4 regions of the Bradyrhizobium sp. CB2312 genome follow, and region 3 is predicted to be linked to each of the others. Evidence: predicted binding sites of a transcription regulator. Region 3 holds the regulator's gene; each other region holds the start of a gene.
What was found. Region 3 encodes LexA, which represses DNA repair genes until DNA is damaged. Its sites were predicted from a motif close to TGTTCNNNNTGTGTTCNG; they were not measured.
Positions count from the first base shown of each region.

Region 1 (2,202 bases), 120 kb from region 3:
ACGCCCTCGAACGGCTTCTTGGTGTCGTAGGAACGGACGCCATCCTCGTAGGAGAACTTGATCTCGTCCTCGCCGGAGCCGTGGAGGATCGCGTTCTGCGTCTTCTTCGGCAGATCCTTCCATTTGGTGGTCAGCGTGAACTTGTAGTGCTTGCCGAGCGCCGTCAGCGTCTGCGTGTAGTAGGGTGACGACGACTTGGCCCAGGGCGCGATTGCACCCTTGCCAATGGCGAGCTCCTTGTCGGGGATGACGAGGTCCTCGTCGACATGCTGCTCGACGCCGAGGCCGCCGCAGGCCGGGCAGGCGCCATAGGGATTGTTGAAGGAGAACAGGCGCGGCTCGATCTCGGGGATGGTGAAGCCGGAGACGGGGCAGGCGAACTTTTCCGAGAACAGGATGCGCTCGGGGCCGCTCTTGTCGTGGATCTTTGCGGTCTTCTTTTTCTCCTCCGCGGGCGCGGCCGCGGGCGCGTCGGCGAACTCGACGACGGCGAGGCCCTCGGCGAGCTTCAGCGCGGTCTCGAAGCTTTCAGCGAGGCGCTGGCCGATGTCGGCGCGGACCACGATGCGGTCGACCACGACGTCGATGTCGTGCGGGAATTTCTTGTCGAGGCTAGGGGCTTCGGCCAGCTCGTAGAAGGTGCCGTCGATCTTGACGCGCTGGAAGCCCTTCTTGAGCCATTCGGCGAGCTCCTTGCGGTACTCTCCCTTGCGGCCGCGCACGACCGGGGCGAGCAGATAGAGGCGGGTGCCTTCCGGCAGCGCCAGCACGCGGTCGACCATCTGCGAGACGGTCTGGCTCTCGATCGGCAGGCCCGTGGCCGGCGAATAGGGCACGCCGACGCGCGCCCAGAGCAGGCGCATGTAGTCGTAGATCTCGGTGACGGTGCCGACGGTCGAGCGCGGATTCTTCGAGGTCGTCTTCTGCTCGATCGAGATCGCCGGCGACAGGCCGTCGATCTGGTCGACGTCAGGCTTCTGCATCATCTCCAGGAACTGGCGGGCATAGGCCGAGAGCGACTCGACGTAGCGCCGCTGGCCCTCGGCATAGATCGTGTCGAAGGCGAGCGAGGATTTGCCGGAGCCGGAGAGGCCCGTGAACACCACAAGCTTGTCGCGGGGAATCTCGACGTCGATGTTCTTGAGGTTGTGCTCGCGCGCGCCACGGATCGTAATTGCGCGCAGGCTCGAGCCCGCGTTCTGTTGTTGGCGCTTCGCCTTGATCACTTCATCCATCCGAGTTGCCCTCAAGGAATCCCATGGGTGCGCGAGCGCGCCAACGCTGGAGGCGCGCTTCGCCCGGAACCGGGATCGGCGCCGATGGGTATGGCAGCGAACGTAGGAAGAACGAGAGCGGATTTCCAGTGGACTTTGCGAATCGTCAACGGATTGTTGGCGCGCTGGCGGCATCTGGCAGGAGCGAGGACCTCCGGAACAGGCGAAGGGCCGGCGCGAGGCCGGCCCTTTGTTCGCGGTTGAGCGCGGAGTTGGGGAATCCGCGCTGGAGCAAGACTTGGAGGGTTGAACTTGGAGTGCCGGACTTGGAGAGTCCGCTGGAGTAGTTCCTGCGGGCGAACCTGGGTCAGTATTTGGCGATGAGCGGACCGCCCCAGCGGTAGTTGACGCGGATCAGGCCAATATCGATGTCCTGGCCGATCAGATCGGTGTGCGCCGCCAGGCCGCCGACCAGCGTGGCGAAAGCGGCGCCATGGTGGCCGAGGAAGATGTGGTTGTATTCGCCGCCGACCGTCCAGTTTTCGGCAAATCCGTACTCGATGCCGAAGCCGGCGGAGTAGCCCCAGCGGGTCTGGTTGACACTGTTGAATGCTGGCGCGCCCGCGCCCGGAACGAAAGTATCGTACTGGTCGTGGGCCACCGCCGCGCCGGCCTTGCCGTAGAACAGCAGGCTGTTCACGGCGTAGCCGAGCTGACCGGTGAACAGGCCGAAGCTGTTGATCTTGGTCTGGTTGGTCAGCGGCGCCAGCACCACGCTGACATTGCTGCCCTTGAAGTCGGCCCAGTTGCCCTGGCCTTCCACACCGAGAACCCAGTGGCCCTTCTGCCAGCGATAGCCGATCTGGCCGCCGACGGTGCCGCCGCTCGCGTTGTGACAGCCTTCGCCGATCGGCGGGTCGACCGCGACGCGGCCCGCATTGGAGATGCCCCAGCAGGAATGGGCGAGGCCGCCGCCGCCATTGATGCC
Region 1 is NZ_CP121668.1:4,958,644-4,960,845, forward strand. It holds gene uvrA (excinuclease ABC subunit UvrA) at 1-1,235, opposite strand, end outside; gene QA642_RS24345 (outer membrane beta-barrel protein) at 1,582-2,202, opposite strand, start outside.
Region 1: uvrA (excinuclease ABC subunit UvrA) is a predicted target of LexA. The motif match lies at 1,332-1,349, and genes of this name have one in related genera.

Region 2 (2,202 bases), 960 kb from region 3:
CCTCGGTCTCCGAAGCAATTCCAACGAAGGGCAAGACATCGGAATCGTCTTCAAGACGGGCCTTGAAGCTGTGCCTTGCGATTGCCCTGGCACCTTCTACCGGAGACACGCTTCCGGAAAGTATGCTTTTCGCCGTCTCAATAATGATCCGGCGAGCGGCAATGACCTCGGATTGATTCCAACTCACAGCGATCCCGGGCTCAACAACTGATCCGATATCTCTTGTACCACCAAACGAAACGGGCACCGAAGACGTCGGCAACTCAACGTCCTCAGTGCCCGCTCCTCGCGAAAACTTTTCGCGGTAAGGCTTATTCCTCCGCCGGCTCCTCGCCGTCGGCGTCGCTCTCAGGCGTGCCGGCCAAAATCTGCTCGGAGATCAGGCCGGAGTTCTGGCGGATCGAGGTCTCGATCTTGGCGGTGATGTCGGGGTTGGCCTTCAAGAACGCTTTCGAGTTCTCGCGGCCCTGGCCGAGGCGCTGGCTGTCATAGGAGAACCAGGCGCCCGACTTCTCGACGATGCCGGCCTTGACGCCGAGATCGAGGATCTCGCCCATCTTGGAAACGCCCTCGCCGTACATGATGTCGAACTCGACCTGCTTGAAGGGCGGCGCCAGCTTGTTCTTCACCACCTTGACGCGCGTGGTGTTGCCGACCACTTCGTCGCGCTCCTTGATCGCGCCGATGCGGCGGATGTCGAGGCGGACGGAGGCGTAGAACTTCAGCGCGTTGCCGCCGGTCGTGGTTTCGGGCGAGCCGTACATCACACCGATCTTCATGCGGATCTGGTTGATGAAGATCACCATGGTGTTGGACTTGTTGATGGAGGCGGTCAGCTTGCGCAGCGCCTGGCTCATCAGACGTGCCTGCAGGCCCGGCAGCGCATCGCCCATCTCGCCTTCGAGCTCGGCCTTCGGCACCAGGGCCGCGACCGAATCGACCACCAGCACGTCCACCGCACCCGAGCGCACCAGCGTGTCGCAGATTTCCAGCGCCTGCTCGCCAGTGTCGGGCTGCGAGATCAGGAGTTCGTCGATGTTGACGCCCAGCTTGCGGGCATAGACCGGGTCGAGCGCGTGCTCGGCGTCGATGAAGGCGCAGATGCCGCCCTTCTTTTGCGCTTCCGCCACCGTGTGCAGCGCCAGCGTGGTCTTGCCCGAGGATTCCGGCCCGTAGATCTCGACGATGCGCCCCTTGGGCAGACCGCCGATGCCGAGCGCGATATCGAGCCCGAGCGAGCCGGAGGACACCGCCTCGATGTCCATGGACCGGTCGTTCTTGCCCAGCTTCATCACCGATCCCTTGCCGAATTGGCGCTCGATCTGGGAGAGCGCGGCGGCCAGGGCTTTACTCTTGTCCATGGAAGATCCTTCGACGATACGCAGGGCAGTGGCGGACATTGGGTCGTGCTCCTTATGGCGAGGATTCGCGTGTGGGACAAACGATTGGCGAGGCGCTCGGCGATAAAAGCAATGTACACTGTCTGTTCTCTGTTCGCAATATGTTCTTTTCAGAGATCGGGTACTGTCCGTATTTAAGCCCCAGTGTCCTAAGTTGAATTTTGCGGTGTCCTAATTTGTTCGCGGCGGGCCTAGTTCTGTTCATGGCCCCTGTTCTTCTGTTCTTGCCTCGAACAGACTAGGCCGAATGGATGCGCAGTTTGCGCCAGAGGCCGCCTCAGTCGGCTTTTCGCCCCTAAATTCAATTTTAAACCGATGCAACCCGTGGCAGTTTACATGCATCACCGGCCGAGGCTCTGCCCGTAGGCGTCGGTGGCTGAGAGACCGAGAGCGCTCCCGCCTGCTACCAGGGAGTGCCGCTATGTCGGACTATTCTCACAAAATCGCCGTTCAGACCGCACTAATCGCCACAGAAATCGAGCGCACGCAGCAGATTTGCAGATACTCGCTGGAGCTGCTCCGGCTACCCATCCCCAGCACCTTTCTCGGGAACAGATTGCATCCGCTGCCAGAAAGAGAGGACGAGGAGTAAGGCCGCCTCAGTTGGCGGCCTCTTTCATTCCTCGTCAGCGAACTTCGGCCGGTATCGTTCAACCGTTGGCTTAAGCCGCTTCTTGCGCCTCACATTAGGACAGCACCAGAGATCGAGGGCTGTCCGTATTTGACCCTCGGTGTCCTAAGTTGATTTTTGCGGTGTGCGAACGTCCTAAATCCACCTCAGCGATGTCCCGCCACGTGACAC
Region 2 is NZ_CP121668.1:3,879,365-3,881,566, reverse strand. It holds gene QA642_RS18735 (hypothetical protein) at 1-262, opposite strand, end outside; gene recA (recombinase RecA) at 312-1,400, opposite strand.
Region 2: recA (recombinase RecA) is a predicted target of LexA. The motif match lies at 1,492-1,509, and genes of this name have one in related genera.

Region 3 (2,202 bases):
TCGCCCGCAGTGAGGGCGCCGATACCGTCGATCTCGGTGTTGCCGCTGATACCCTGGACGCCACCACCGCGGGCATCCGCCGCGCCCGCGAGAGCGGCGCCGACATCCTGATCACCACCGGCGGCGCCTCGGTCGGCGACCACGATCTGGTCCAGCAAGCGCTGAAGGCCGAGGGCATCGCGATGACGTTCTGGAAGATCGCGATGCGGCCCGGCAAGCCGATGATGCATGGACACCTGGCGGCGATGCGCGTGATCGGCCTGCCCGGCAACCCCGTGTCATCCTATGTGTGTGCCTTCCTGTTCATGGTGCCTCTGATTCGCGCGCTGTCGGGCCGTTCCGTGATTCACCATCGCCGCGAGCGCGCGGTGCTCGGCCGCGATGTCGGCGCCAACGACCAGCGCGAGGATTATCTGCGCGCCCGCCTGGAGACGCGCGACGACGGCACGTTGATCGCCCTTCCCGTCAATCACCAGGATTCCTCGCTGCTTGCGAATCTCGCTGCGGCACAGGCACTTCTCGTGCGCGCGCCGTTCGCGCCGAAGGCCGAAGCCGGCACACCTTGCGAGGTGCTGCGCCTGCCGGTCTGAACGCGCAGGCCACACGCGTGGCGCGAACTTTGTCGCGTTCACGGTAAATTAAGCAGTTGCGGAACATGTATCGAACATATAGTGTCCGTTCATGATTTGTTTCGAGCATGCAGCGACTTATCGCTGAATTCATCGTCTCGGAATCGAACGACATCAACCGGGGGATTTTGGTCGAGATGTTAACGCGCAAACAGTACGAGCTCCTGCGGTTCATCAGCGAGCGACTGAAGGAAAGCGGCGTGCCGCCATCCTTCGACGAGATGAAGGACGCGCTCGACCTGCGCTCGAAATCAGGCATCCATCGCCTGATCACCGCGCTCGAGGAGCGCGGCTTCATCCGCCGCCTGCCCAACCGCGCCCGCGCCATCGAGGTGATCAAGCTGCCTGAGCTGCAGGCCGCCGCCGGCAATCGTCGCGGCTTCACGCCGAGCGTCATCGAGGGCAACCTCGGCAAGGTCCGCACGACCTCCAGCCCGCCCGCGGACGAGGGCGAGCGTCCCGTCGCGGTGCCCGTGATGGGCCGTATCGCGGCCGGCACGCCGATCGAGGCGTTGCAGACCCGCAGCCACACCATTAGCGTCCCGCCCGACATGCTCGGCTCTGGCGAGCACTACGCGCTCGAAGTGCGCGGCGATTCCATGGTGGAAGCCGGCATACTCGACGGCGACATGGCGCTGATCCAGCGCAACGAGAGCGCCGACACCGGCGACATCGTGGTGGCGCTGATCGACGACGAGGAAGCGACCTTGAAGCGCTTCCGCCGCCGCGGCGCCTCGATCGCGCTCGAGCCCGCCAATGCGGCCTATGAGGTACGCATCCTGCCGCCGAACCGGGTCAAGATTCAGGGCAAGCTGATCGGGCTTTATCGGAAGTACTGATACCGGAAGTACTGAGCGCGCTGTCCGCGCGCTTCGATCGGCATCGCCGACCAGAGATCGGAGCGGATGATTGTCCGCTCGCGCTGGATAGTCTTTCTGGTTTCGCGCAGATTATCCGGCCCCTCCCCCGGCGCTACATCCTCGCCACGCCGCACGAAGCAGCACGGCTTCGGCTGCGAAGGTTCGAGGAGACCTCATGCGCAAGATCATCCTGAGCACAGTAGCCGCGGTGCTGGTCGCAGCATCAGCGTCGCAAGCCGTTGCCGCACCATCGCACCGCCATGTCCGCAAGGACGTGGCCAAGGAGACTGCAATGAGCGAGCAAGTCCGAAACGCGCGCAATGCGCTGACGCAACCGTCACAAGCGGTCTGGCCATATTCCGGCTGGTCGGCGCCGGCTGGCCGCTGACACCCCCACCGAATGCACGAAAGCAGACTTTGTTCCCAGCGGATTCGGGAAAGATAATGTGATCGCACGCTGCGGCAGCGAGCCGCAGATTTGCCTACAACCGCGCAGACGCTATTATGCTTCCACTCTGATAGAGGCCTGCGCCTCGTAAGACAGAGGCACGGGTTGCTATCTCCGCATGAGGAGCACCCACGATGTGTGACTACAGCCTGCATGCCGTCGCATCGCGCCCTGCCGAGGTCGGCGAGACGATCGTGACGACAACGTTCCGCGGCACCTCGACGCGCGGCTTTGCCTCCGCGGCCGATCCGACCGTCGCGGTCTG
Region 3 is NZ_CP121668.1:4,839,217-4,841,418, reverse strand. It holds gene glp (gephyrin-like molybdotransferase Glp) at 1-590, shown strand, start outside; gene lexA (transcriptional repressor LexA) at 767-1,468, shown strand; gene QA642_RS23765 (hypothetical protein) at 1,665-1,877, shown strand; gene QA642_RS23760 (hypothetical protein) at 2,072-2,202, shown strand, end outside.

Region 4 (2,202 bases), 120 kb from region 3:
CGGCCTTTGATCTCTAAATGATATCAGACGGATATCAGTATCGCCCGATGACCGGGCCACCCCAGCGGTAGTTCACGCGGATGAGGCCGATATCGACGTCCTGGCTGATGCGATCAGAGCGTGTAGCGACGCCAAGCGGGCCGAGGAAGAAGTTGCCGGAGCCGCTGAAGCCGATGGTACGGGTGCCGAGGAAGAGGTGATCGTACTCGAAGCCGACGGTCCAGTTCGGCGCGAATCCGAACTCGACGCCGGCCCCCACGGCGCCGCCCCAGCGGGTCTCGCTGGCCCGGTCGAATTCGAGACCGGTCGGGACATCGTAGCTGCGATAGCGATCGCTGACGACCGCGCCGCCGCCCTTCACGTAGAACAGCACGTTATTCCAGGCATAGCCCATCTGGCCGGTGATCAGGCCGAAGGCGTCGATCTTGGAGCGATCGCGCAGGCCGCTGACCGCACTGATGTTGTCGCCGGAGAAATCCGCCCAGTTGCCCTGGCCTTCCAGTCCGAACACCCAGTTGGCCGACTGCCAGCGATAGCCGACTTGGCCACCGGCCGTACCGCCGGTCGCACTATGGCAGCCCTCGCCGAAGAGAGCGCCGCCAACGCCGACGAAGTCCCAGCACTTGCGGGCCGAACCGCCGCCGCCGTTGATGCCGATGTAGAAGCCGCTCCAGTCGTAAACGGTCGCCACGACCGGCGGCGGGGCCTTCGTGTAGGGACGCGCTGCGAGATCCGCCGCGCTTGCGGGAGCCGACAGGCTCAACGCCATGGCACCGATTGCACCAATCAAAATCTTATTCATTGCAGTCTCCCCAGTTTCGTCCGCTTCTTTGAAGTCCCCGAAGCGGTTGATCAGGCGCGACGCCCATATGAACTCAATTCCAAGGCGAGCGTAGCTTAACGGGGAGGCAGAGTCCGTCTCCGAAATGCAACAGCCAGAGACCTTGTGAAGCGCTTCTAACTTGATGAATGCTAACCGCTTTTGCCCGTTACCGGGAACTCGAAAAAGTTCCATTCGACGTTCGCGATTTTTGACGTCATCTCAGCGCGCTCCTGCCACGCGTTCACTGTGGCCTGCATAAGAACAAATCTGGAACAAGTTGAGGGCGGATGCTATATGTGGGGATAACCCCGGGGGGGACGGACTGATCGCCTCGCGCGAGCGTATAGGGTCGGCTCAACGGGGCGGCGGAGCTTCGCGGCGCGCGGGTTCGGCCTTTTGAAATTCAGTGGCATTTGGAGTGGAGAGCGGCGATGGCGGGAAGCGTCAACAAGGTCATTCTGGTTGGAAATCTCGGCAAGGATCCTGAAATCCGCCGCACCCAGGACGGGCGGCCGATCGCGAATTTGAGCATCGCCACCTCGGAGACCTGGCGCGACAAGAACAGCGGCGAGCGCAAGGAAAAGACCGAGTGGCACCGCGTCGTGATCTTCAATGAAGGTCTCTGCAAGGTCGCCGAGCAGTATCTGAAGAAGGGCGCCAAGGTTTACATCGAGGGCGCGCTCCAGACCCGCAAATGGACCGACCAGAGCGGCGCCGAGAAGTACTCCACCGAGGTCGTGCTGCAGGGCTTCAACTCGACGCTGACGATGCTCGACGGCCGCGGCGGCGGCGGAGGAGGCGGCAGCTTCGGCGACGAGCCGGGCGGCGATTTCGGCTCCTCGGGTCCCGTCAGCAGCGCACCGCGCCGTCCCGTGGCCGCCGGCGGCGGTGGCCGCAACAGCGACATGGACGACGATATCCCGTTCTGAGGCTCACGGGCGTCTCGCCGCGAACGCCGGCCGCTCGCGTAAAGCGACAGGATTCCTTACCAATTGACGGGCAAAGCTCGGTTTTTCCGGGCTCGCCTCAGGTGCTGCCTCAAGCCTTTGACCGGTGGCGATGTGAATGGTATTAACTTGATGTTAATCCTGTTTACATAGCTGTTCCGCCGGAGGATGCTCCGCATGAGCCTTGCGCCGCTGCTTGAGGCCGCTCCAGCGATCCCGCTGCATGCTTTCGCCGCGATGGCCGCCTTCGTGCTCGGCCTCGTCCAGTTCGCCGCGCCCAAGGGAACGTTGCCGCACCGGACGTTCGGCTGGATCTGGGTGGTGCTGATGACCGTAGTGGCGGCGTCGTCGTTCTGGATCCACCAGATCCGTCTGGTCGGGCCGTTCAGCCCGATCCATCTCTTGTCGATCTTCACGCTCGTCGTGCTGCCG
Region 4 is NZ_CP121668.1:4,962,026-4,964,227, forward strand. It holds gene QA642_RS24355 (outer membrane beta-barrel protein) at 35-802, opposite strand; gene QA642_RS24360 (single-stranded DNA-binding protein) at 1,255-1,752, shown strand; gene QA642_RS24365 (DUF2306 domain-containing protein) at 1,948-2,202, shown strand, end outside.
Region 4: QA642_RS24360 (single-stranded DNA-binding protein) is a predicted target of LexA. The motif match lies at 1,081-1,098, and genes of this name have one in related genera.